One region of the Enterobacter sp. LM3 genome, then DNA from elsewhere that is predicted to be linked to it. Evidence: predicted binding sites of a transcription regulator. Region 1 holds the regulator's gene; the other holds the start of a gene.
The links. Region 1 encodes sigma-54, which starts transcription at its own class of promoters, with help from an activator protein. Its sites were predicted from a motif close to GTTGGCACANNTTTCGCTNT; they were not measured.
Positions count from the first base shown of each region.

Region 1 (7,890 bases):
GATGGCGAAGGCAGAAAATATTCGTCTGCTCATCCTCGATGTGGATGGCGTACTCTCCGACGGTCTGATTTATATGGGCAATAATGGTGAAGAGCTGAAAGCGTTTAACGTTCGCGACGGCTACGGCATTCGCTGTGCGCTGACGTCGGGTATCGAAGTTGCCATCATCACCGGGCGGAAAGCTAAACTTGTAGAAGACCGCTGTGAAACGTTAGGCATTACCCATCTTTACCAGGGACAATCCGACAAGGTGGCAGCCTTCAATGACTTACTGGGAAAACTGGCTATTGCACCGGAAAACGTGGCCTATGTCGGGGACGATCTGATTGACTGGCCGGTCATGGCTGAAGTCGGCCTGAGTATCGCGGTTGCGGATGCGCATCCGCTGCTGATCCCGCGAGCTGACTACGTCACCCATATCAACGGTGGCCGGGGTGCTGTACGTGAAGTCTGCGATCTGCTTCTGCTGGCGCAGGGCAAGCTTGATGAGGCCAAAGGGCAATCGATATGAGTAAAACCAGACGTTGGGTTATCATTCTGCTTTCGCTTGTCGCACTGGTACTGATTGGCGTGAACCTTGCCGATCGTGACGATACACAAACGGAAGTGGTCAATACTAACGATCCAACCTATAAAAGCGATCACAGCGACACCGTGGTCTACAGCCCGGAAGGTGCGCTGAACTATCGCCTGATTGCCCAGCATGTTGAATATTTTTCAAATGACGGTATTTCGTGGTTTACCCAGCCAGTCATGACGACGTTTGATACTGACAAAGTTCCGACGTGGTCAATTAAGTCAGACCGGGCAAAACTGACAAATGACCGTATGCTTTACCTGTATGGCCACGTTGAAGTCAACGCCCTGACCGCTGACTCGCAACTACGCAAAATTACGACAGATAATGCCCAAATCAACCTGGTGACCCAGGACGTGACTTCGCAGGATCTGGTCACATTGTATGGCACAACATTTAATTCCAGCGGTCTGAGAATGCGCGGGAACTTACGCAGCAAAAATGCCGAGCTGATTGAAAAGGTTAGAACCTCCTATGAAATTCAAAACAAACAAACTCAGCCTTAAAGTAATTATCGCCAGTGCGATGCTGGCAGCCAGTCTTCCCGCGCTTGCTGTGACTGGCGATACCGAACAGCCTATCCATATCGAATCCGACACGCAGTCGCTCGATATGCAGGGTAACGTCGTCACCTTTACGGGCAACGTCGTAATGACCCAGGGCACCATCAAAATTAACGCCGACAAAGTGGTCGTCACCCGTCCTGGCGGTGAGCAAGGCAAAGAAATTATTGATGGCTATGGCAACCCGGCCACCTTCTATCAGATGCAGGACAGCGGTAAGCCGGTAAAAGGTCATGCCACACATATGCACTATGAGCTGGCGAAGGATCTTGTCATCCTGACCGGTAATGCCTACCTGGAACAGCTGGACAGCAATATCACCGGTGACCAGATCACCTATCTGGTGAAAGAGCAAAAAATGCAGGCTTCCAGCGAGAAAGGCAAACGCGTAACCACCGTGCTTGTTCCATCGCAGCTGCAGGACAAAGGTAAGGGCCAGGCCCCGGCACAGAAGAAGAGTAACTAATTCGTTATGGCAACATTAACTGCAAAAAATCTCGCGAAAGCCTATAAGGGCCGCCGTGTCGTGGAAGATGTCAGTCTGACCGTCAACTCCGGCGAAATCGTTGGCCTGCTCGGCCCAAACGGTGCGGGTAAAACCACGACTTTCTACATGGTTGTTGGCATTGTGCCGCGTGATGCTGGCAACATTGTCATTGATGACGAAGACATCAGCCTTCTGCCACTGCATGCGCGCGCGCGTCGCGGTATCGGCTATCTGCCTCAGGAAGCCTCCATTTTCCGCCGTCTGAGCGTTTTCGATAACCTGATGGCGGTACTGCAAATTCGCGACGACCTGACCAGCGAACAGCGTCAGGATCGCGCGAATGAACTGATGGAAGAATTTCACATTGAGCACCTGCGTGACAGCCTGGGTCAGGCGCTGTCAGGTGGTGAACGCCGTCGTGTTGAGATTGCCCGTGCGCTGGCTGCAAACCCGAAATTTATCCTTCTGGATGAACCGTTTGCGGGCGTTGACCCAATCTCCGTTATCGACATTAAACGCATTATTGAACACCTGCGCGACAGCGGGCTTGGCGTATTGATCACTGACCACAACGTCCGTGAAACGCTGGCCGTGTGTGAACGCGCCTATATTGTTAGCCAGGGCCATCTGATTGCCCACGGTACGCCGCAGCAGATCCTCGAAGATGATCATGTTAAGCGCGTGTATCTTGGGGAAGACTTCAGACTCTGATAGGGTAGAGGTAACGTAACGCCGAACCGGAGAAAAATGCTCTGAACATGAAGCAAGGTTTGCAATTAAGGCTCAGCCAACAACTGGCAATGACGCCGCAGTTACAGCAGGCAATTCGCCTGCTGCAACTGTCTACATTAGAACTCCAGCAGGAGCTCCAGCAAGCACTGGACAGCAATCCGTTACTGGAGCAAGCCGATCTTCATGACGAGGTAGATACCCAGCAGTCGCAGGACACCGAAACACTCGACACCGTTGATGCTCTCGAGCAAAAAGAGATGCCGGACGAGCTTCCTCTGGATGCCAGCTGGGATGAAATCTACACCGCCGGAACGCCTTCCGGGACGCGTGCAGACTACCAGGACGATGAGCTACCGGTTTATCAGGGTGAAACTACCCAGTCGCTGCAGGATTACCTGATGTGGCAAGTAGAGCTCACCCCTTTCTCTGATACCGATCGCGCGATTGCGACCTCTATCGTCGATGCCGTTGATGACACTGGCTATTTGACCGTCACGCTGGAAGAAATCCTCGAAAGTATCGGTGACGAAGAGATCGAGCCCGAAGAGATTGAAGCCGTTTTGAAGCGTATCCAACGCTTCGACCCGGTTGGCGTGGCGGCGAAAGATCTCCGTGATTGCCTTTTGATCCAGCTGTCGCAGTTCAGTAAAGAGACGCCGTGGATCGAAGAAGCCCGCTTAATCATCAGCGATCATCTGGATCTTCTGGCTAACCATGATTTCCGCACGCTCATGCGCGTCACGCGTCTGAAAGAAGAAGTGCTGAAAGAGGCGGTTAACCTGATTCAGTCGCTCGATCCGCGACCCGGACAGTCGATCCAGACCAGCGAACCGGAATATGTCATTCCGGACGTACTGGTGAGAAAACATAATGACCGCTGGGTCGTTGAACTGAATTCCGACAGCATCCCTCGCCTGCAAATCAACCAGCAGTATGCCTCCATGTGCACCAGCGTGCGCAACGACTCCGATAATCAATATATTCGTAGCAATTTGCAGGAAGCACGATGGTTGATCAAAAGTCTGGAGAGCAGAAATGATACGCTACTGCGCGTGAGCCGCTGTATTGTCGAGCAGCAGCAGGCATTCTTCGAGCAGGGCGAAGAGTATATGAAACCGATGGTACTGGCGGACATCGCCCAGGCCGTCGAAATGCACGAATCAACCATTTCTCGTGTGACCACGCAGAAGTATCTGCACAGTCCGCGAGGCATTTTTGAGCTTAAGTATTTCTTCTCCAGCCATGTGAACACCGAAGGCGGTGGCGAAGCCTCGTCAACGGCGATCCGCGCACTGGTGAAGAAGTTGATCGCCGCGGAGAATCCCGCGAAGCCACTGAGTGACAGTAAGTTAACCACCATGCTGTCCGACCAGGGTATTATGGTGGCACGCCGCACTGTTGCGAAGTATCGAGAGTCTTTATCCATTCCGCCGTCTAACCAGCGTAAACAACTGGTCTGACACAACCGATAAGGAAGACACTATGCAGCTCAACATCACAGGACACAATGTCGAAATCACTGACGCTTTGCGCGATTTTGTGAACGCTAAGTTCGCGAAACTCGAGCAGTATTTCGAAAGGATCAATCAGGTCTATATTGTGTTGAAAGTGGAGAAAGTGACTCATATCTCGGATGCAACCCTGCACGTGAACGGGGGTGAACTCCATGCCAGTGCGGAAGGGCAAGACATGTACGCTGCTATCGACGGCTTGATTGACAAGCTTGCGCGGCAGCTAAATAAACATAAAGATAAACTGAAACAACACTAATTGTCCGGGCAGTTAACGGGTGCAGACAGGCCTGTTGTGAAACACAACAGGCCATTTGTGCAGTTAGCGCTTAGGTGAAATTATGATGAACAACGATTCCGCTCTTCAACTGAGCAATGTCCTTAACCAGGAATGTACCCGCAGTGGCGTTCACTGCCAGAGCAAAAAACGTGCGCTGGAGATCATCAGTGAACTGGCCGCAAAACAGCTGGGACTGCCGCCGCAGGTGGTGTTCGAAGCGATTCTGACCCGCGAAAAAATGGGCAGTACCGGCATCGGCAACGGCATCGCGATCCCGCACGGCAAACTGGAAGAAGACACATTGCGTGCCGTCGGTGTATTTGTGCAGCTGGAAACGCCTATCGCCTTCGATGCCATTGATAACCAGCCCGTCGATCTCCTCTTCGCGCTGCTGGTTCCTGCCGACCAGACGAAAACGCATCTGCATACGCTTTCGCTGGTTGCTAAACGTCTGGCCGATAAAACCATTTGCCGTCGACTGCGTTCAGCCCAAAGTGATGAAGAGCTCTATCAGATTATCACTGAAGCAGAAGGCAATCAGGATGATGCATAACCGGGAGATGGCCTTCACATCTGTTGTCCTGAGGAGAAACGGAACATGGTGCTGATGATCGTCAGCGGTCGTTCAGGGTCGGGAAAATCTGTCGCCCTGCGTGCGCTGGAAGATATGGGTTTTTACTGCGTAGATAACCTGCCGGTCGTGTTACTGCCCGATCTGGCGCGGACGCTTGCCGACAGGCAAATCTCGGCGGCCGTCAGTATCGACGTCCGTAACATGCCCGAATCACCAGAAATCTTTGAGCAGGCGATGAGCAACCTGCCGGAGTCTTTCTCACCTCAGCTGCTGTTCCTTGATGCTGACCGCAACACCCTGATTCGTCGCTACAGCGATACCCGTCGTTTGCATCCTCTTTCCAGTAAAAATCTCTCTCTGGAAAGCGCTATCGACGAAGAGAGCGATCTGCTGGAGCCGCTGCGCTCCCGTGCCGATCTGATTGTCGACACCTCCGAAATGTCCGTTCATGAGCTGGCAGAGATGTTGCGTACCCGCCTGCTGGGCAAACGCGAACGTGAACTGACGATGGTGTTCGAATCCTTCGGCTTTAAGCACGGTATTCCTATCGATGCGGATTATGTTTTCGACGTGCGCTTCCTGCCGAACCCGCACTGGGATCCAAAACTGCGTCCTATGACCGGTCTGGATAAACCCGTGGCGGCCTTCCTCGACAGGCACACAGAAGTTCACAATTTTATCTACCAGACGCGAAGCTACCTTGAGCTATGGTTACCTATGCTGGAGACAAACAATCGTAGCTACCTGACAGTGGCGATTGGTTGTACCGGCGGTAAACATCGTTCGGTTTACATCGCCGAACAGCTGGCCGACTACTTCCGTTCGCGCGGGAAGAACGTTCAGTCCCGTCATCGTACGCTGGAAAAACGTAAAACATGACCGTAAAACACACCGTTGAGATCACCAACAAGCTGGGCATGCATGCACGCCCGGCAATGAAACTGTTTGAGCTGATGCAGGGTTTCGATGCAGAGGTTCTGCTGCGTAACGATGAAGGTACCGAGGCGGAAGCAAACAGCGTGATTGCACTGCTGATGCTGGACTCGGCCAAAGGCCGCCAGATCGAAGTAGAAGCCACTGGCCCACAGGAAGTGGAAGCGCTGGCAGCGGTGATTGCCCTGTTTAACGCCGGGTTTGACGAAGACTGATCCCTGTCTCTCAGGCGGGTGGCGCTACGCCTACCCGCCCTACATCAGCTTATTTCTCTCCATAAATCCTTCCCCACCTAGCTGACGCATCTGGCGCATAATCCATGCCTGACGGCTGCGCACATAACCCGATGGCGCACTGGCCTTAAAGCGAACGGGATTCGGTAATACTGCCGCTAACAACGCAGCCTCAGAGAGGCTCAACCGGCTGGCCGGTTTATTGAAATAACGCTGTGCGGCCGCTTCAACGCCAAACACGCCGTCACCAAACTCGGCGATATTCAGGTAGATGGTCAGAATACGTTTCTTGCTCCAGACCGTTTCCATCCCCAGCGTCAAACCCGCTTCCAGCCCTTTTCGTACCCAGCTTCGACCATCCCATAAAAACAGATTTTTTGCCGTCTGCTGTGACAACGTCGAGGCCCCGCGCACGCGGTTTTCGTGGCGTTCGTTATGGGCCAGAGCCTTCTCAATGGCCGCCACGTCAAAACCCCAGTGCTCCGGGAATTTTTGATCTTCTGCGGCAATCACAGCCAGTCCCATGAACGGGGAAATTTCATCCATGCTCACCCAGTCAGAGTGAGCGACATAGCTGAAATCACCGGAGAGCCATGCGCCGAGCTGGCGCTCAACCATCACGGCCGAAAACGGTACCGGCATAATGCTGAATAAAGCGATCCCGCCGCCCCAGAAAACAGCCAGCACGAGCGCAATGCGTAACAGGGTACATTTCACCCACGTACCCACAGCAAACTGGCGACTCATTCAGTCAGAACCAGCACTCTGTCCACCAGCTTTTCAATGCCCGTGGCGGCCTCTGCGATATTTTGCGCCAGCATATACGCAGGTGTGGTAACGATCCTGTTGTCTTCATCAACCACAATGTCATCGACCGGACAAGGCACATGTTCGCCCCCCATATCTTCAATGACCTCTGCAGTATCAATATCCGTCCCGATGGTCAGGCGCAGCGGGAAATCAAAAATTTTGGGTAGCATCGCCGGGGCAATACAGATAAAGCCCAGCGGTTTACCCGCCGCATGCATCGCCTGTGACAACGCTTTTAAATCCGGATCGATATGACATTCCGCACCCTGGGCCGCAAAGGTACTGAGGTTTTTGGCCGCGCCAAACCCACCAGGCACAATTAACGCGTCCAGCTCCGTGGCATCGGCCTGAATCAGGGGATGGATCTCCCCCCTCGCAATACGTGCGGCTTCAGTCAGCACGTTACGGGTTTCTGCCATCGATTCACCAGTCAGATGATTGACAACATCCGTCTGGTTTTTATCCGGCGCGAAACAGATCGCCTCAGCACCATGCCGGGCCAATGCCAGGAGGGTAATGACGGCTTCATGTATCTCCGAACCATCGTAAACACCGCATCCGCTCAGCACGACACCAATCTTTTTCATCATGACGTTCCTTCTATGCAACTCACTGAAGCACATTAATAATTCTGATTAAAACGCTATGCTTCACACATTTCACTGATTCATGTAACAAATCATTTAAGATTTGCTATCTTATCTGCGTGCGGCCCAAATATTCAGGCTGCGTCGTAAGCAAAAACAACACGAAAGAAATATCAGGCGCAGCCACGATTTCCCTGGTGTTGGCGCAGTATTCGCGCACCCCGGTTAAACCGGGGTCATTTTTTTCTGGTATCCACCCAGGCTTTCAGTACCGCCACATCGTTCTGCCACTCCTGCTTCATCTCTTCAACCCAATCACCCACGTTATCTTCCCAGGCAGGTAAATCAGGCGACTGAATTTGTTGTCCCAGTTGTTGCAGGTGGCGTAGCCCGACCGAACCCGCCGCGCCTTTGATCTTATGCCCCTCTTCGACGATACCTTTCTGGTCACGCGCGGTCAGGTTAGACTCCAGCACACTCAGGTAGCCCGGCATCATTTTTTCAAACACGGCCAGACCGTCGGTAATCAGTTTTGGGCCAACCAGATCGATATACTGCTCCAGCATGGCGGTATCCAGTATTGCTTGTGCTTTTGCGCTATCA
Region 1 is NZ_JBJURN010000024.1:12,977-20,866, reverse strand. Features, by position in the region: gene kdsC (3-deoxy-manno-octulosonate-8-phosphatase KdsC) at 1-511, shown strand, start outside; gene lptC (LPS export ABC transporter periplasmic protein LptC) at 508-1,083, shown strand; gene lptA (lipopolysaccharide ABC transporter substrate-binding protein LptA) at 1,052-1,606, shown strand; gene lptB (LPS export ABC transporter ATP-binding protein) at 1,613-2,338, shown strand; gene rpoN (RNA polymerase factor sigma-54) at 2,386-3,819, shown strand; gene hpf (ribosome hibernation promoting factor) at 3,842-4,129, shown strand; gene ptsN (PTS IIA-like nitrogen regulatory protein PtsN) at 4,212-4,703, shown strand; gene rapZ (RNase adapter RapZ) at 4,749-5,603, shown strand; gene npr (PTS phosphocarrier protein NPr) at 5,600-5,872, shown strand; gene mtgA (monofunctional biosynthetic peptidoglycan transglycosylase) at 5,912-6,637, opposite strand; gene elbB (isoprenoid biosynthesis glyoxalase ElbB) at 6,634-7,287, opposite strand; gene arcB (aerobic respiration two-component sensor histidine kinase ArcB) at 7,524-7,890, opposite strand, start outside.

Region 2 (7,890 bases), on a different contig from region 1:
AGATGACGCGACGCTCGAAAGCGTGCAACAACGTTATCCCGATCTCAAATTCCGCTCTCTGCGGCTCGTGGACACCAGCGACGAGGCCTTCCGTTTACTGGGTGAACATCAGGCTGATTTTTATATTAATGATGCCACCGAGATGGAAAACACCCAACGCTACTACCTCATTTCGCGACCGTTTTCTGAATTACGTACTCCGGTTGTTCTGGCATTCAGCCCTGAACTCCTGCCCCTGCGTGAACCCATCAACGACATCATTGGCCTCTGGTATCGCAATGGCGAAATGCACAAAATGCTGGAGGAGAGTAAGCGCAATTACCTGCTAAGCCGTATTACGCTGTCGGAAAGTGAACGTGCCTGGATTGCAAATAACCGTCTGCGCATCACCCTGCCTAAAAATGAAAACTTTGCACCGCTAATCTGGCGTGACAGCAAGGGCTACCACGGCACGGCAATGGATATGATTAACGACATGCGTGATTTGTTAGGTATGAAGGTCGATGTCAATTTTGTCGATAATTATTCGAACCTCTCCCGGCAGCAGTGGCCCATCCGGCTGGTTGATATTGCCGACCGGTACAACGAAGAACACACAGAGGGGCGCATTGGCCCGGACATTGCCTGGCATAACGTTTATTACAACCGCATCGACAAGCCATTTTTGTGGGATGAAGAAAGTATCCGAAGCCAGCGTGTAGGCGTGCTGGATGGGTCTTTTGCCGCGAAGTATTTACGCCAGCATTTTGGTAGTGATGTGATAATCGTGCCCCACCGCAGCATTGATGGCCTTATTGATGCAATGGAGGACAATAAAATTGATTATATTCTTGGCGATCTCAGTTCGCTGGAATCAACGCTTCGCGGCAACGAGCTGTTTCGTGGGGTGCTGAAAGTGGCGGGCGTCACCCGCTCCGAGTTTGTCATTGGCCCCTGGGTGGAACCGAACCACCCTCTCTTTCATCTGTTTATGCAGATCCATCGGTTGTCCGAATTCCGCACCCAGATTGAACGTCAGGAAGAGCAGAAATGGTTCCCCGATTTAACCAAAAATACGCTGAAAATTATTAGCCTAATTTTACTGATCGTTGCGCTGTTCAGTATCAGCATGCTCATTATGATGCGCCGCCATATGAGGCAAAGCCGGATTGTTAACCGTAATATGGTGCAGGCGCTGGAGAAGGTAAACCGCGCACATGACGACGAAACCGGTAGCCATATTCAGCGCGTTTCCAGATATTGTGAATTAATGGCGCGCCAACTTGGGCTATCACGGCAAATGATCCGTGAGATAGGACACTTCGCTTCCCTGCATGATGTCGGGAAAATCGCCGTGCCGGATCGCATTCTGCGTAAGCAAGGCCCACTGACCGCCGAAGAGTTTGCTGAGATGAAACTCCACACCGTTAAGGGGTGGCGAATCATTCAGGGGCTTGGGCTGGGAGCAGTTGCAGAAAATATTATCCACTTGCACCATGAAAAATGGGACGGTAGCGGTTATCCCGAGGGGCTGCACGGCGAGCAAATCCCGATTGAGGCTCGCATTCTGGCGCTGGCGGATGTGTATGACGCCCTGAGACAAAAACGGGTGTATAAGCCGAGTTTTACCCACGAGCAGGCCTGCGAAGTGATATTTGAGGGCGCTGGCCGTCATTTTGACCCGCAGCTTATTACACTGTTCCGTAAGCATCATCTTGAGTTCAAAACGATTTTTGACAGTCTTGCCGACTAATCCGGCCCGTTGCAAAGAGAAAGGGCAGATTGTCCGGCTATTCCAGGCATTGCGCCGGACGTCTGCGGGTACGATAACGTATTTCCATTCACTCAGAGTGAACTATGAAAAGAGTATTCGTTGTCGGTACGATCCTGCTGCTCGCGGGGTGTAGCATTAACCGCCAGGCAGAGGTAAGCAGTCTGGACGCACCAAACGGGATAGTCCGCCTTGATTACGGCCAGGCGATACTGCAAAACGCCCAATCCGATGGGTATGTTAATAACGGCACTGCAGCAAAAGCGTGTCAGACCATGGGATATGCCACCGCCTCCGCCTACGGTCAGCCCATTAAAACCTGTACCCTTATTAGCGGGTCTGTGTGTCTGAACGAGACCGTGACTATCCAGTACAAATGCATGGGATATGCCGTTAACCCTAACGCCAAAAATCCGTGGTATTAATCAGCGCTGCCAGTCCTTACTGGCAGTGTATTTAACTAAGAACAAAAATAATTCGCATTAATAAATATAAAAATTGCCAATGCGTTTTATTCCCATTCGTATTTTTAAATAAGCATCTATTTATTTTACTTTTTGCAAATAATTCAATAACAAATTATAGTATCGCTCATCATAAACCAGAAATAATACACCGGAGCTTCACCATGCTGAAAACGGAAATGATCGACAAGCTCAATGCACAAATGAACCTCGAACTTTTTTCATCTCTGCTCTACCAGCAGATGAGCGCCTGGTGCAGCTATCACAGTTTTGAAGGTGCAGCCGCGTTTCTGCGTCGTCACGCCCAGGAAGAGATGACGCACATGCAGCGTCTGTTTGCTTATCTGACCGATACGGGCAGCCTGCCGCGCATCGAAACCGTAGCGTCACCATTTGCTGAATACGGTTCGCTCGATGAACTGTTCCGCGCCACCTACGAGCACGAGCAGCTGATCACCCAGAAAATTAATGAGCTGGTTCATGCCGCAATGACCAGCCAGGATTATCCGACCTTTAATTTCCTGCAGTGGTATGTTGCTGAGCAACACGAAGAAGAAAAACTGTTTAAATCCGTACTGGACAAACTCTCTCTGGCCGGTAAATCAGGTGAAGGTCTTTACTTTATCGATAAAGAACTTTCTACCCTCGACACCCAGAATTAATTCCCTCACGGTGCTGATCCTTCAGCACCGTTTTATTTTAATGGCGGCAGATTTTACTTTCGTGCGTCGAAAACCCGTCCGTCGCCGGAATAAATTTTCCGCGCGCCGCCAGAAATGCCACCAGTTCCACCGCAGTCATATCTGCAGCTGAACAGGTATGAAAACGCGCCGTTTCACCAAAGCGTGCATGAATAGCCTCAACCAGACTGTGTTCCGTGTATTGCTCGCCCGACTCAATCATCATATTGAGCACGTCGTGTCCATGAATTGACATTGTCATCCCCTCTGAAAAAACAAGCAGACTAAACGCTCGTCCCGAAGCACGCTTTGCGCTGGCGCAGGTTTATCTCTCCCCAATCGCCAAAGATTCGTAAACAATTAATTACACCAGTTGTAACGGTGATTTGACGAGGTATGACTTTTCCCTTACTCTGCGCCGCAGATTTTGTCGCGGTTGAGAGTCGTTGTAGAGGAAAGCGTGAAAAACAGAACACTGGGAAGTATTTTTATCGTCGCCGGAACGACGATTGGCGCAGGAATGCTGGCAATGCCGTTGGCGGCCGCAGGCGTCGGATTTAGTGTGACATTGCTGCTGCTCGGCACGCTCTGGGCTTTGATGTGCTATACCGCACTGCTGCTGCTCGAAGTTTATCAGCACGTGCCTGCCGATACCGGATTGGGTTCACTTGCCGCGCGCTATCTGGGGCGCTACGGCCAGTGGGTCACCGGCTTTAGCATGATGTTCCTGATGTACGCTCTGACCGCAGCCTATATCAGCGGAGCCGGGGAATTGATCGCCTCCAGCGTCAACGACTGGTTCGGCTCTGACATCACACCGGCGACGGGTGCCATCTTCTTTGCGCTCATTGGCGGTGGCGTGGTCTGTGTCGGCACCTCGCTGGTCGACCTGTTTAACCGTTTTCTGTTCAGTGCCAAAATTCTCTTTCTGATTGTCATGCTGGTTCTGCTGGCACCACATGTTCACAAAATTAACCTGCTGACGCTGCCGCTGGAAAAAGGACTGGCGCTCTCCGCCATTCCGGTGATTTTCACCTCATTTGGTTTCCACGGTAGCGTGCCGAGCATTGTCAGCTATATGAATGGCGACATTCGCAAACTTCGCCGCGTCTTTGTCATCGGGAGTGCCATTCCACTGATTGCCTATATTTTCTGGCAACTGGTGACGCTGGGCAGTATTGACGCGTCGACCTTCACTGGCCTGATGGCGGAACACGCCGGTCTGAATGGTTTCCTGCTGGCACTGCGTGAGGTAGTGACCTCTCCGCACGTTGAGCTGGCGGTGCATCTGTTTGCCGACCTGGCGCTGGCGACCTCGTTCCTGGGCGTGGCACTCGGTCTGTTTGATTATCTGGCCGATCTGTTCCAGCGTCGCAATACCGTCACCGGACGTTTACAGACGGGTGCCATCACCTTCCTGCCTCCGCTGGCCTTTGCATTGTTTTATCCGCGTGGGTTTGTGATGGCGCTGGGGTATGCGGGCGTGGCGTTATCCGTCCTTGCCCTGCTGCTCCCTTCCCTTCTGGCATGGAAGAGTCGCCAACAGCATCCTCAACAAGGGTATCGCGTTGCCGGCGGGAAACCTCTGCTGTGTATAGTATTTGGCTGTGGGGTCGTGGTTATTCTGGTGCAGATGTTAATTGCGGCAGGGATGTTACCGGAAGTGGGTTAAGGAAAAGGGGCTATCAGTAGCCCCTTTTTTATCAGTGCAAGCAACAGCTCTTAAATTTCTTTCCGCTGCCGCACGGACACGGATCGTTACGCCCGACCTTCGTTCCATTAACAACTGGCTTTTTCGCTTCCGGCTGCTGCGGGTTAGCCACCCAGTAGTTATACAAACGCAGTGCCGCAGGCTGGATGCTCTCGATACTGGCTTTGTATTCCTCTTCGGTCAGTTCATCCAGCTTCTCGCCATTCCCCTCTGTACCGTGCAGCGCAATAGCGTCCAGGTCGGCCTTCAGTTCTTCCGGCAATGCTGACCAGTCTGTCAGTGCCACGCCGCGCATGTAGCCATAGCACCACTCTTCAACGACGGTGTAACTCTGACCGTCAACGTCGTTATAACCAAACATCGGCTCAAACTGTTCCGGGTATTCGCTCAGGCGCTCAGCAATATCGTTCATATGCTTAAAGCAGAGATCGATAAAACGGTTCATTTCACGATCGTTCTTCCAGCGCGGAATGTACTTTTCGCCACCCCATACCGCCACCAGCCAGGCATCTGGCTCAACCACAACGGGGCCGGAAAGCACTGCAGTAAGCATGCCGTCGAGTTCGGACACGTCAATCACGGACGCATCGTCATGACCGTAGGACATTAACGTCTCTTCCAGCCACTCCATTTCACTTTCATTTAACGGGCCTTCAGTCATTGCTGACACTCCTGATAAAAAAGGAAAGATCCTGACACATATCGCCGCCTGTGCCTATCTGAAGTTTAGGTCTTTATTGCTGCAAAAACGTGCAAATCGTGACCCTTGCACAACTTATGGGCTTTATTGTTAATGAGATGTGATCTCCGCTGTAATTTCAGGCCGTTCCGCAAGGCTGCATAAAACGGCGCTCTATACTCAAACATGTCGCAACCCAGTCAATGGGTTAGCCATTCTGGCAACCATTTTGCTTAATGTTCTGTGCGCTTCACCGCGCAAGGAAACCTCGCCGTATTAAGCAGGATGTTGTCTGGAGCTCGTTATTTTGTTCTCGCTCTTGCTTCTGGATTGGCTGCACCGCCGGACGTTCGGATTTTTACCGTGGTGCAAAAACCTCTTTGCTAAGGAACATAATGATGTCGCTGAAACTTATCAGAAGTCCTCTTTCTCTTGTATTGGCCGGTTGTCTGGCCACGGCATTTTCCGCCCAGGCCGATATTGTGATTGGTGTGGCCGGGCCGTTTACTGGCCCCAATGCCACCTATGGCGATCAATACTGGCACGGCGCAACGCAGGCCGCTGAAGACATTAACGCCGCAGGAGGGATCAACGGTGAAAAGATTAAACTGGTTCAGGGGGATGATGCCTGCGAGCCTAAACAAGCCGTCGCGGTCGCCAACCGTCTGGTCGACCAGGAAAAAGTCAACGCGGTTGTCGGCCATTTCTGCTCCTCATCCACCATGCCCGCCTCTGAGGTGTATAGCGATGCGGGCATTATTACCATCACCCCCGGCTCAACCAACCCACTGATCACCGAACGTGGCATGAGCGATATGTTCCGCATGTGTGGCCGCGATGATCAGCAGGGCCAGGTCGCCAGTGATTTCATCATCGACAAGCTGAAAGCCAAACGCGTGGTGATCATCCACGATAAAGACACGTACGGCCAGGGTCTGGCGGATGCCACCAAAGCCGCGCTGGCAAAACGCGGTGTCCAGGATGTGATGTACGAGGGGTTATCACGCGGGGAAAAAGACTTTAACGCGCTGGTCACTAAAATTGGGGCGCAAAAGCCGGACGTGGTGTTCTTCGGCGGCTGTCACCCGGAGGCAGGCCCACTGGTTCGCCAGATGCGCGAACAGGGCGTGCAGGCGAAGTTCTTCTCCGGTGACTGTATTGTCAACGAAGAGATGGTGACCGCGGCGGGCGGCCCGCAATACACCAACGGTATCTATATGACCTTTGGTAAAGATCCGCGACTGATCCCGGACGGTAAGGCCGTTATCGAGAAATTCCGCGCGGGTAAATTCGAACCGGAAGGTTATACCCTCTACTCCTACGCTTCAGTTCAGGCGATTGCTGCCGCCTTTAAGGCCACGGGTGGCAAGGACTCGGCCAAAGCCAGCGAATGGCTGAAAGCCAATTCCGTCGATACGGTGATGGGCAAAAAAGCCTGGGACGGCAAAGGTGACCTGAAAGTCTCTGACTACGTGGTGTATCAGTGGGACGACAAAGGGAAATATAAGGAAGTGCAGTAACGGGACGGAGTCACGCTCAACGTCGGCAGGTTCGCCTGTCGACGCGTAATAAACACCAGGCTGCGCGCAAGGCGCGGCCTCAAAACACGAGCGCGCGATGATGAGTACATTCTTCCTGCAACAGTTAGTCAATGGCTTAACGCTGGGTTCCGTCTACGGATTAATCGCCATCGGCTATACGATGGTGTATGGCATCATTGGTATGATTAATTTCGCCCACGGCGAAGTGTATATGATCTCCGCCTATCTCTGTGCCATTGGCCTGGCGCTGCTGTCATTCTTCGGCCTGCAGTCATTCCCCCTGCTGATCCTCGGCACGCTGGTCTTCACCATTGTGGTAACCGGTGTCTACGGCTGGACTATCGAGCGCATTGCCTATAAACCGCTACGTAACTCCACCCGTCTTGCCCCGCTAATCTCCGCCATTGGGATGTCGCTTATCCTGCAAAACTATGCGCAGTTAAGCCAGGGGCCGCGCCAGCAAGGGGTGCCTACCATGCTGGATGGTGTATTCCGCGTGCATCTGGGTGAAGGTTTTGTCCAGATAACCTACACCAAAATTTTTATTCTGGTCGCCTCGTTCGCGGGAATGCTGCTGCTCACCTGGATAATCAGCAATACCCGCCTTGGACGGATGTGTCGGGCGGTACAGCAGGATCGCAAAATGGCCTCCATTCTGGGCATTAACACCGACAGGATTATTTCCCTGGTGTTTGTCATCGGTGCGGCGATGGCCGGACTGGCGGGTGTGTTAATCACCATGAACTACGGCACCTTTGATTTTTATGTCGGGTTTGTCATTGGCATCAAGGCCTTTACGGCGGCGGTGCTCGGCGGCATTGGCTCCCTGCCAGGCGCGATGCTCGGCGGGCTGATTCTGGGCGTAGCAGAAGCACAATTCTCCGGCATGGTGAACTCGGATTATAAAGATGTGTTCTCGTTTGGATTACTGGTCATGATCCTGATTTTCCGTCCCCAGGGGCTGCTTGGTCGGCCCATCGTGGCCAAAGTGTGAGGGAGAAAGCAATGAGATCACGCGCGGTTTCGACTGATGGTTTCTCTCTTAAACGCTGCATTCTGGACGCC
Region 2 is NZ_JBJURN010000002.1:131,163-139,052, forward strand. Features, by position in the region: gene ACJ9N4_RS02735 (HD domain-containing phosphohydrolase) at 1-1,732, shown strand, start outside; gene yecR (YecR family lipoprotein) at 1,837-2,175, shown strand; gene ftnA (non-heme ferritin) at 2,379-2,876, shown strand; gene ACJ9N4_RS02750 (YecH family metal-binding protein) at 2,914-3,150, opposite strand; gene tyrP (tyrosine transporter TyrP) at 3,355-4,566, shown strand; gene ACJ9N4_RS02760 (YecA family protein) at 4,598-5,266, opposite strand; gene ACJ9N4_RS02765 (branched-chain amino acid ABC transporter substrate-binding protein) at 5,683-6,804, shown strand; gene ACJ9N4_RS02770 (ABC transporter permease subunit) at 6,905-7,819, shown strand; gene livM (high-affinity branched-chain amino acid ABC transporter permease LivM) at 7,831-7,890, shown strand, end outside.
Region 2: the regulator sigma-54 is predicted to act here: its motif matches at 5,501-5,520, upstream of ACJ9N4_RS02765 (branched-chain amino acid ABC transporter substrate-binding protein).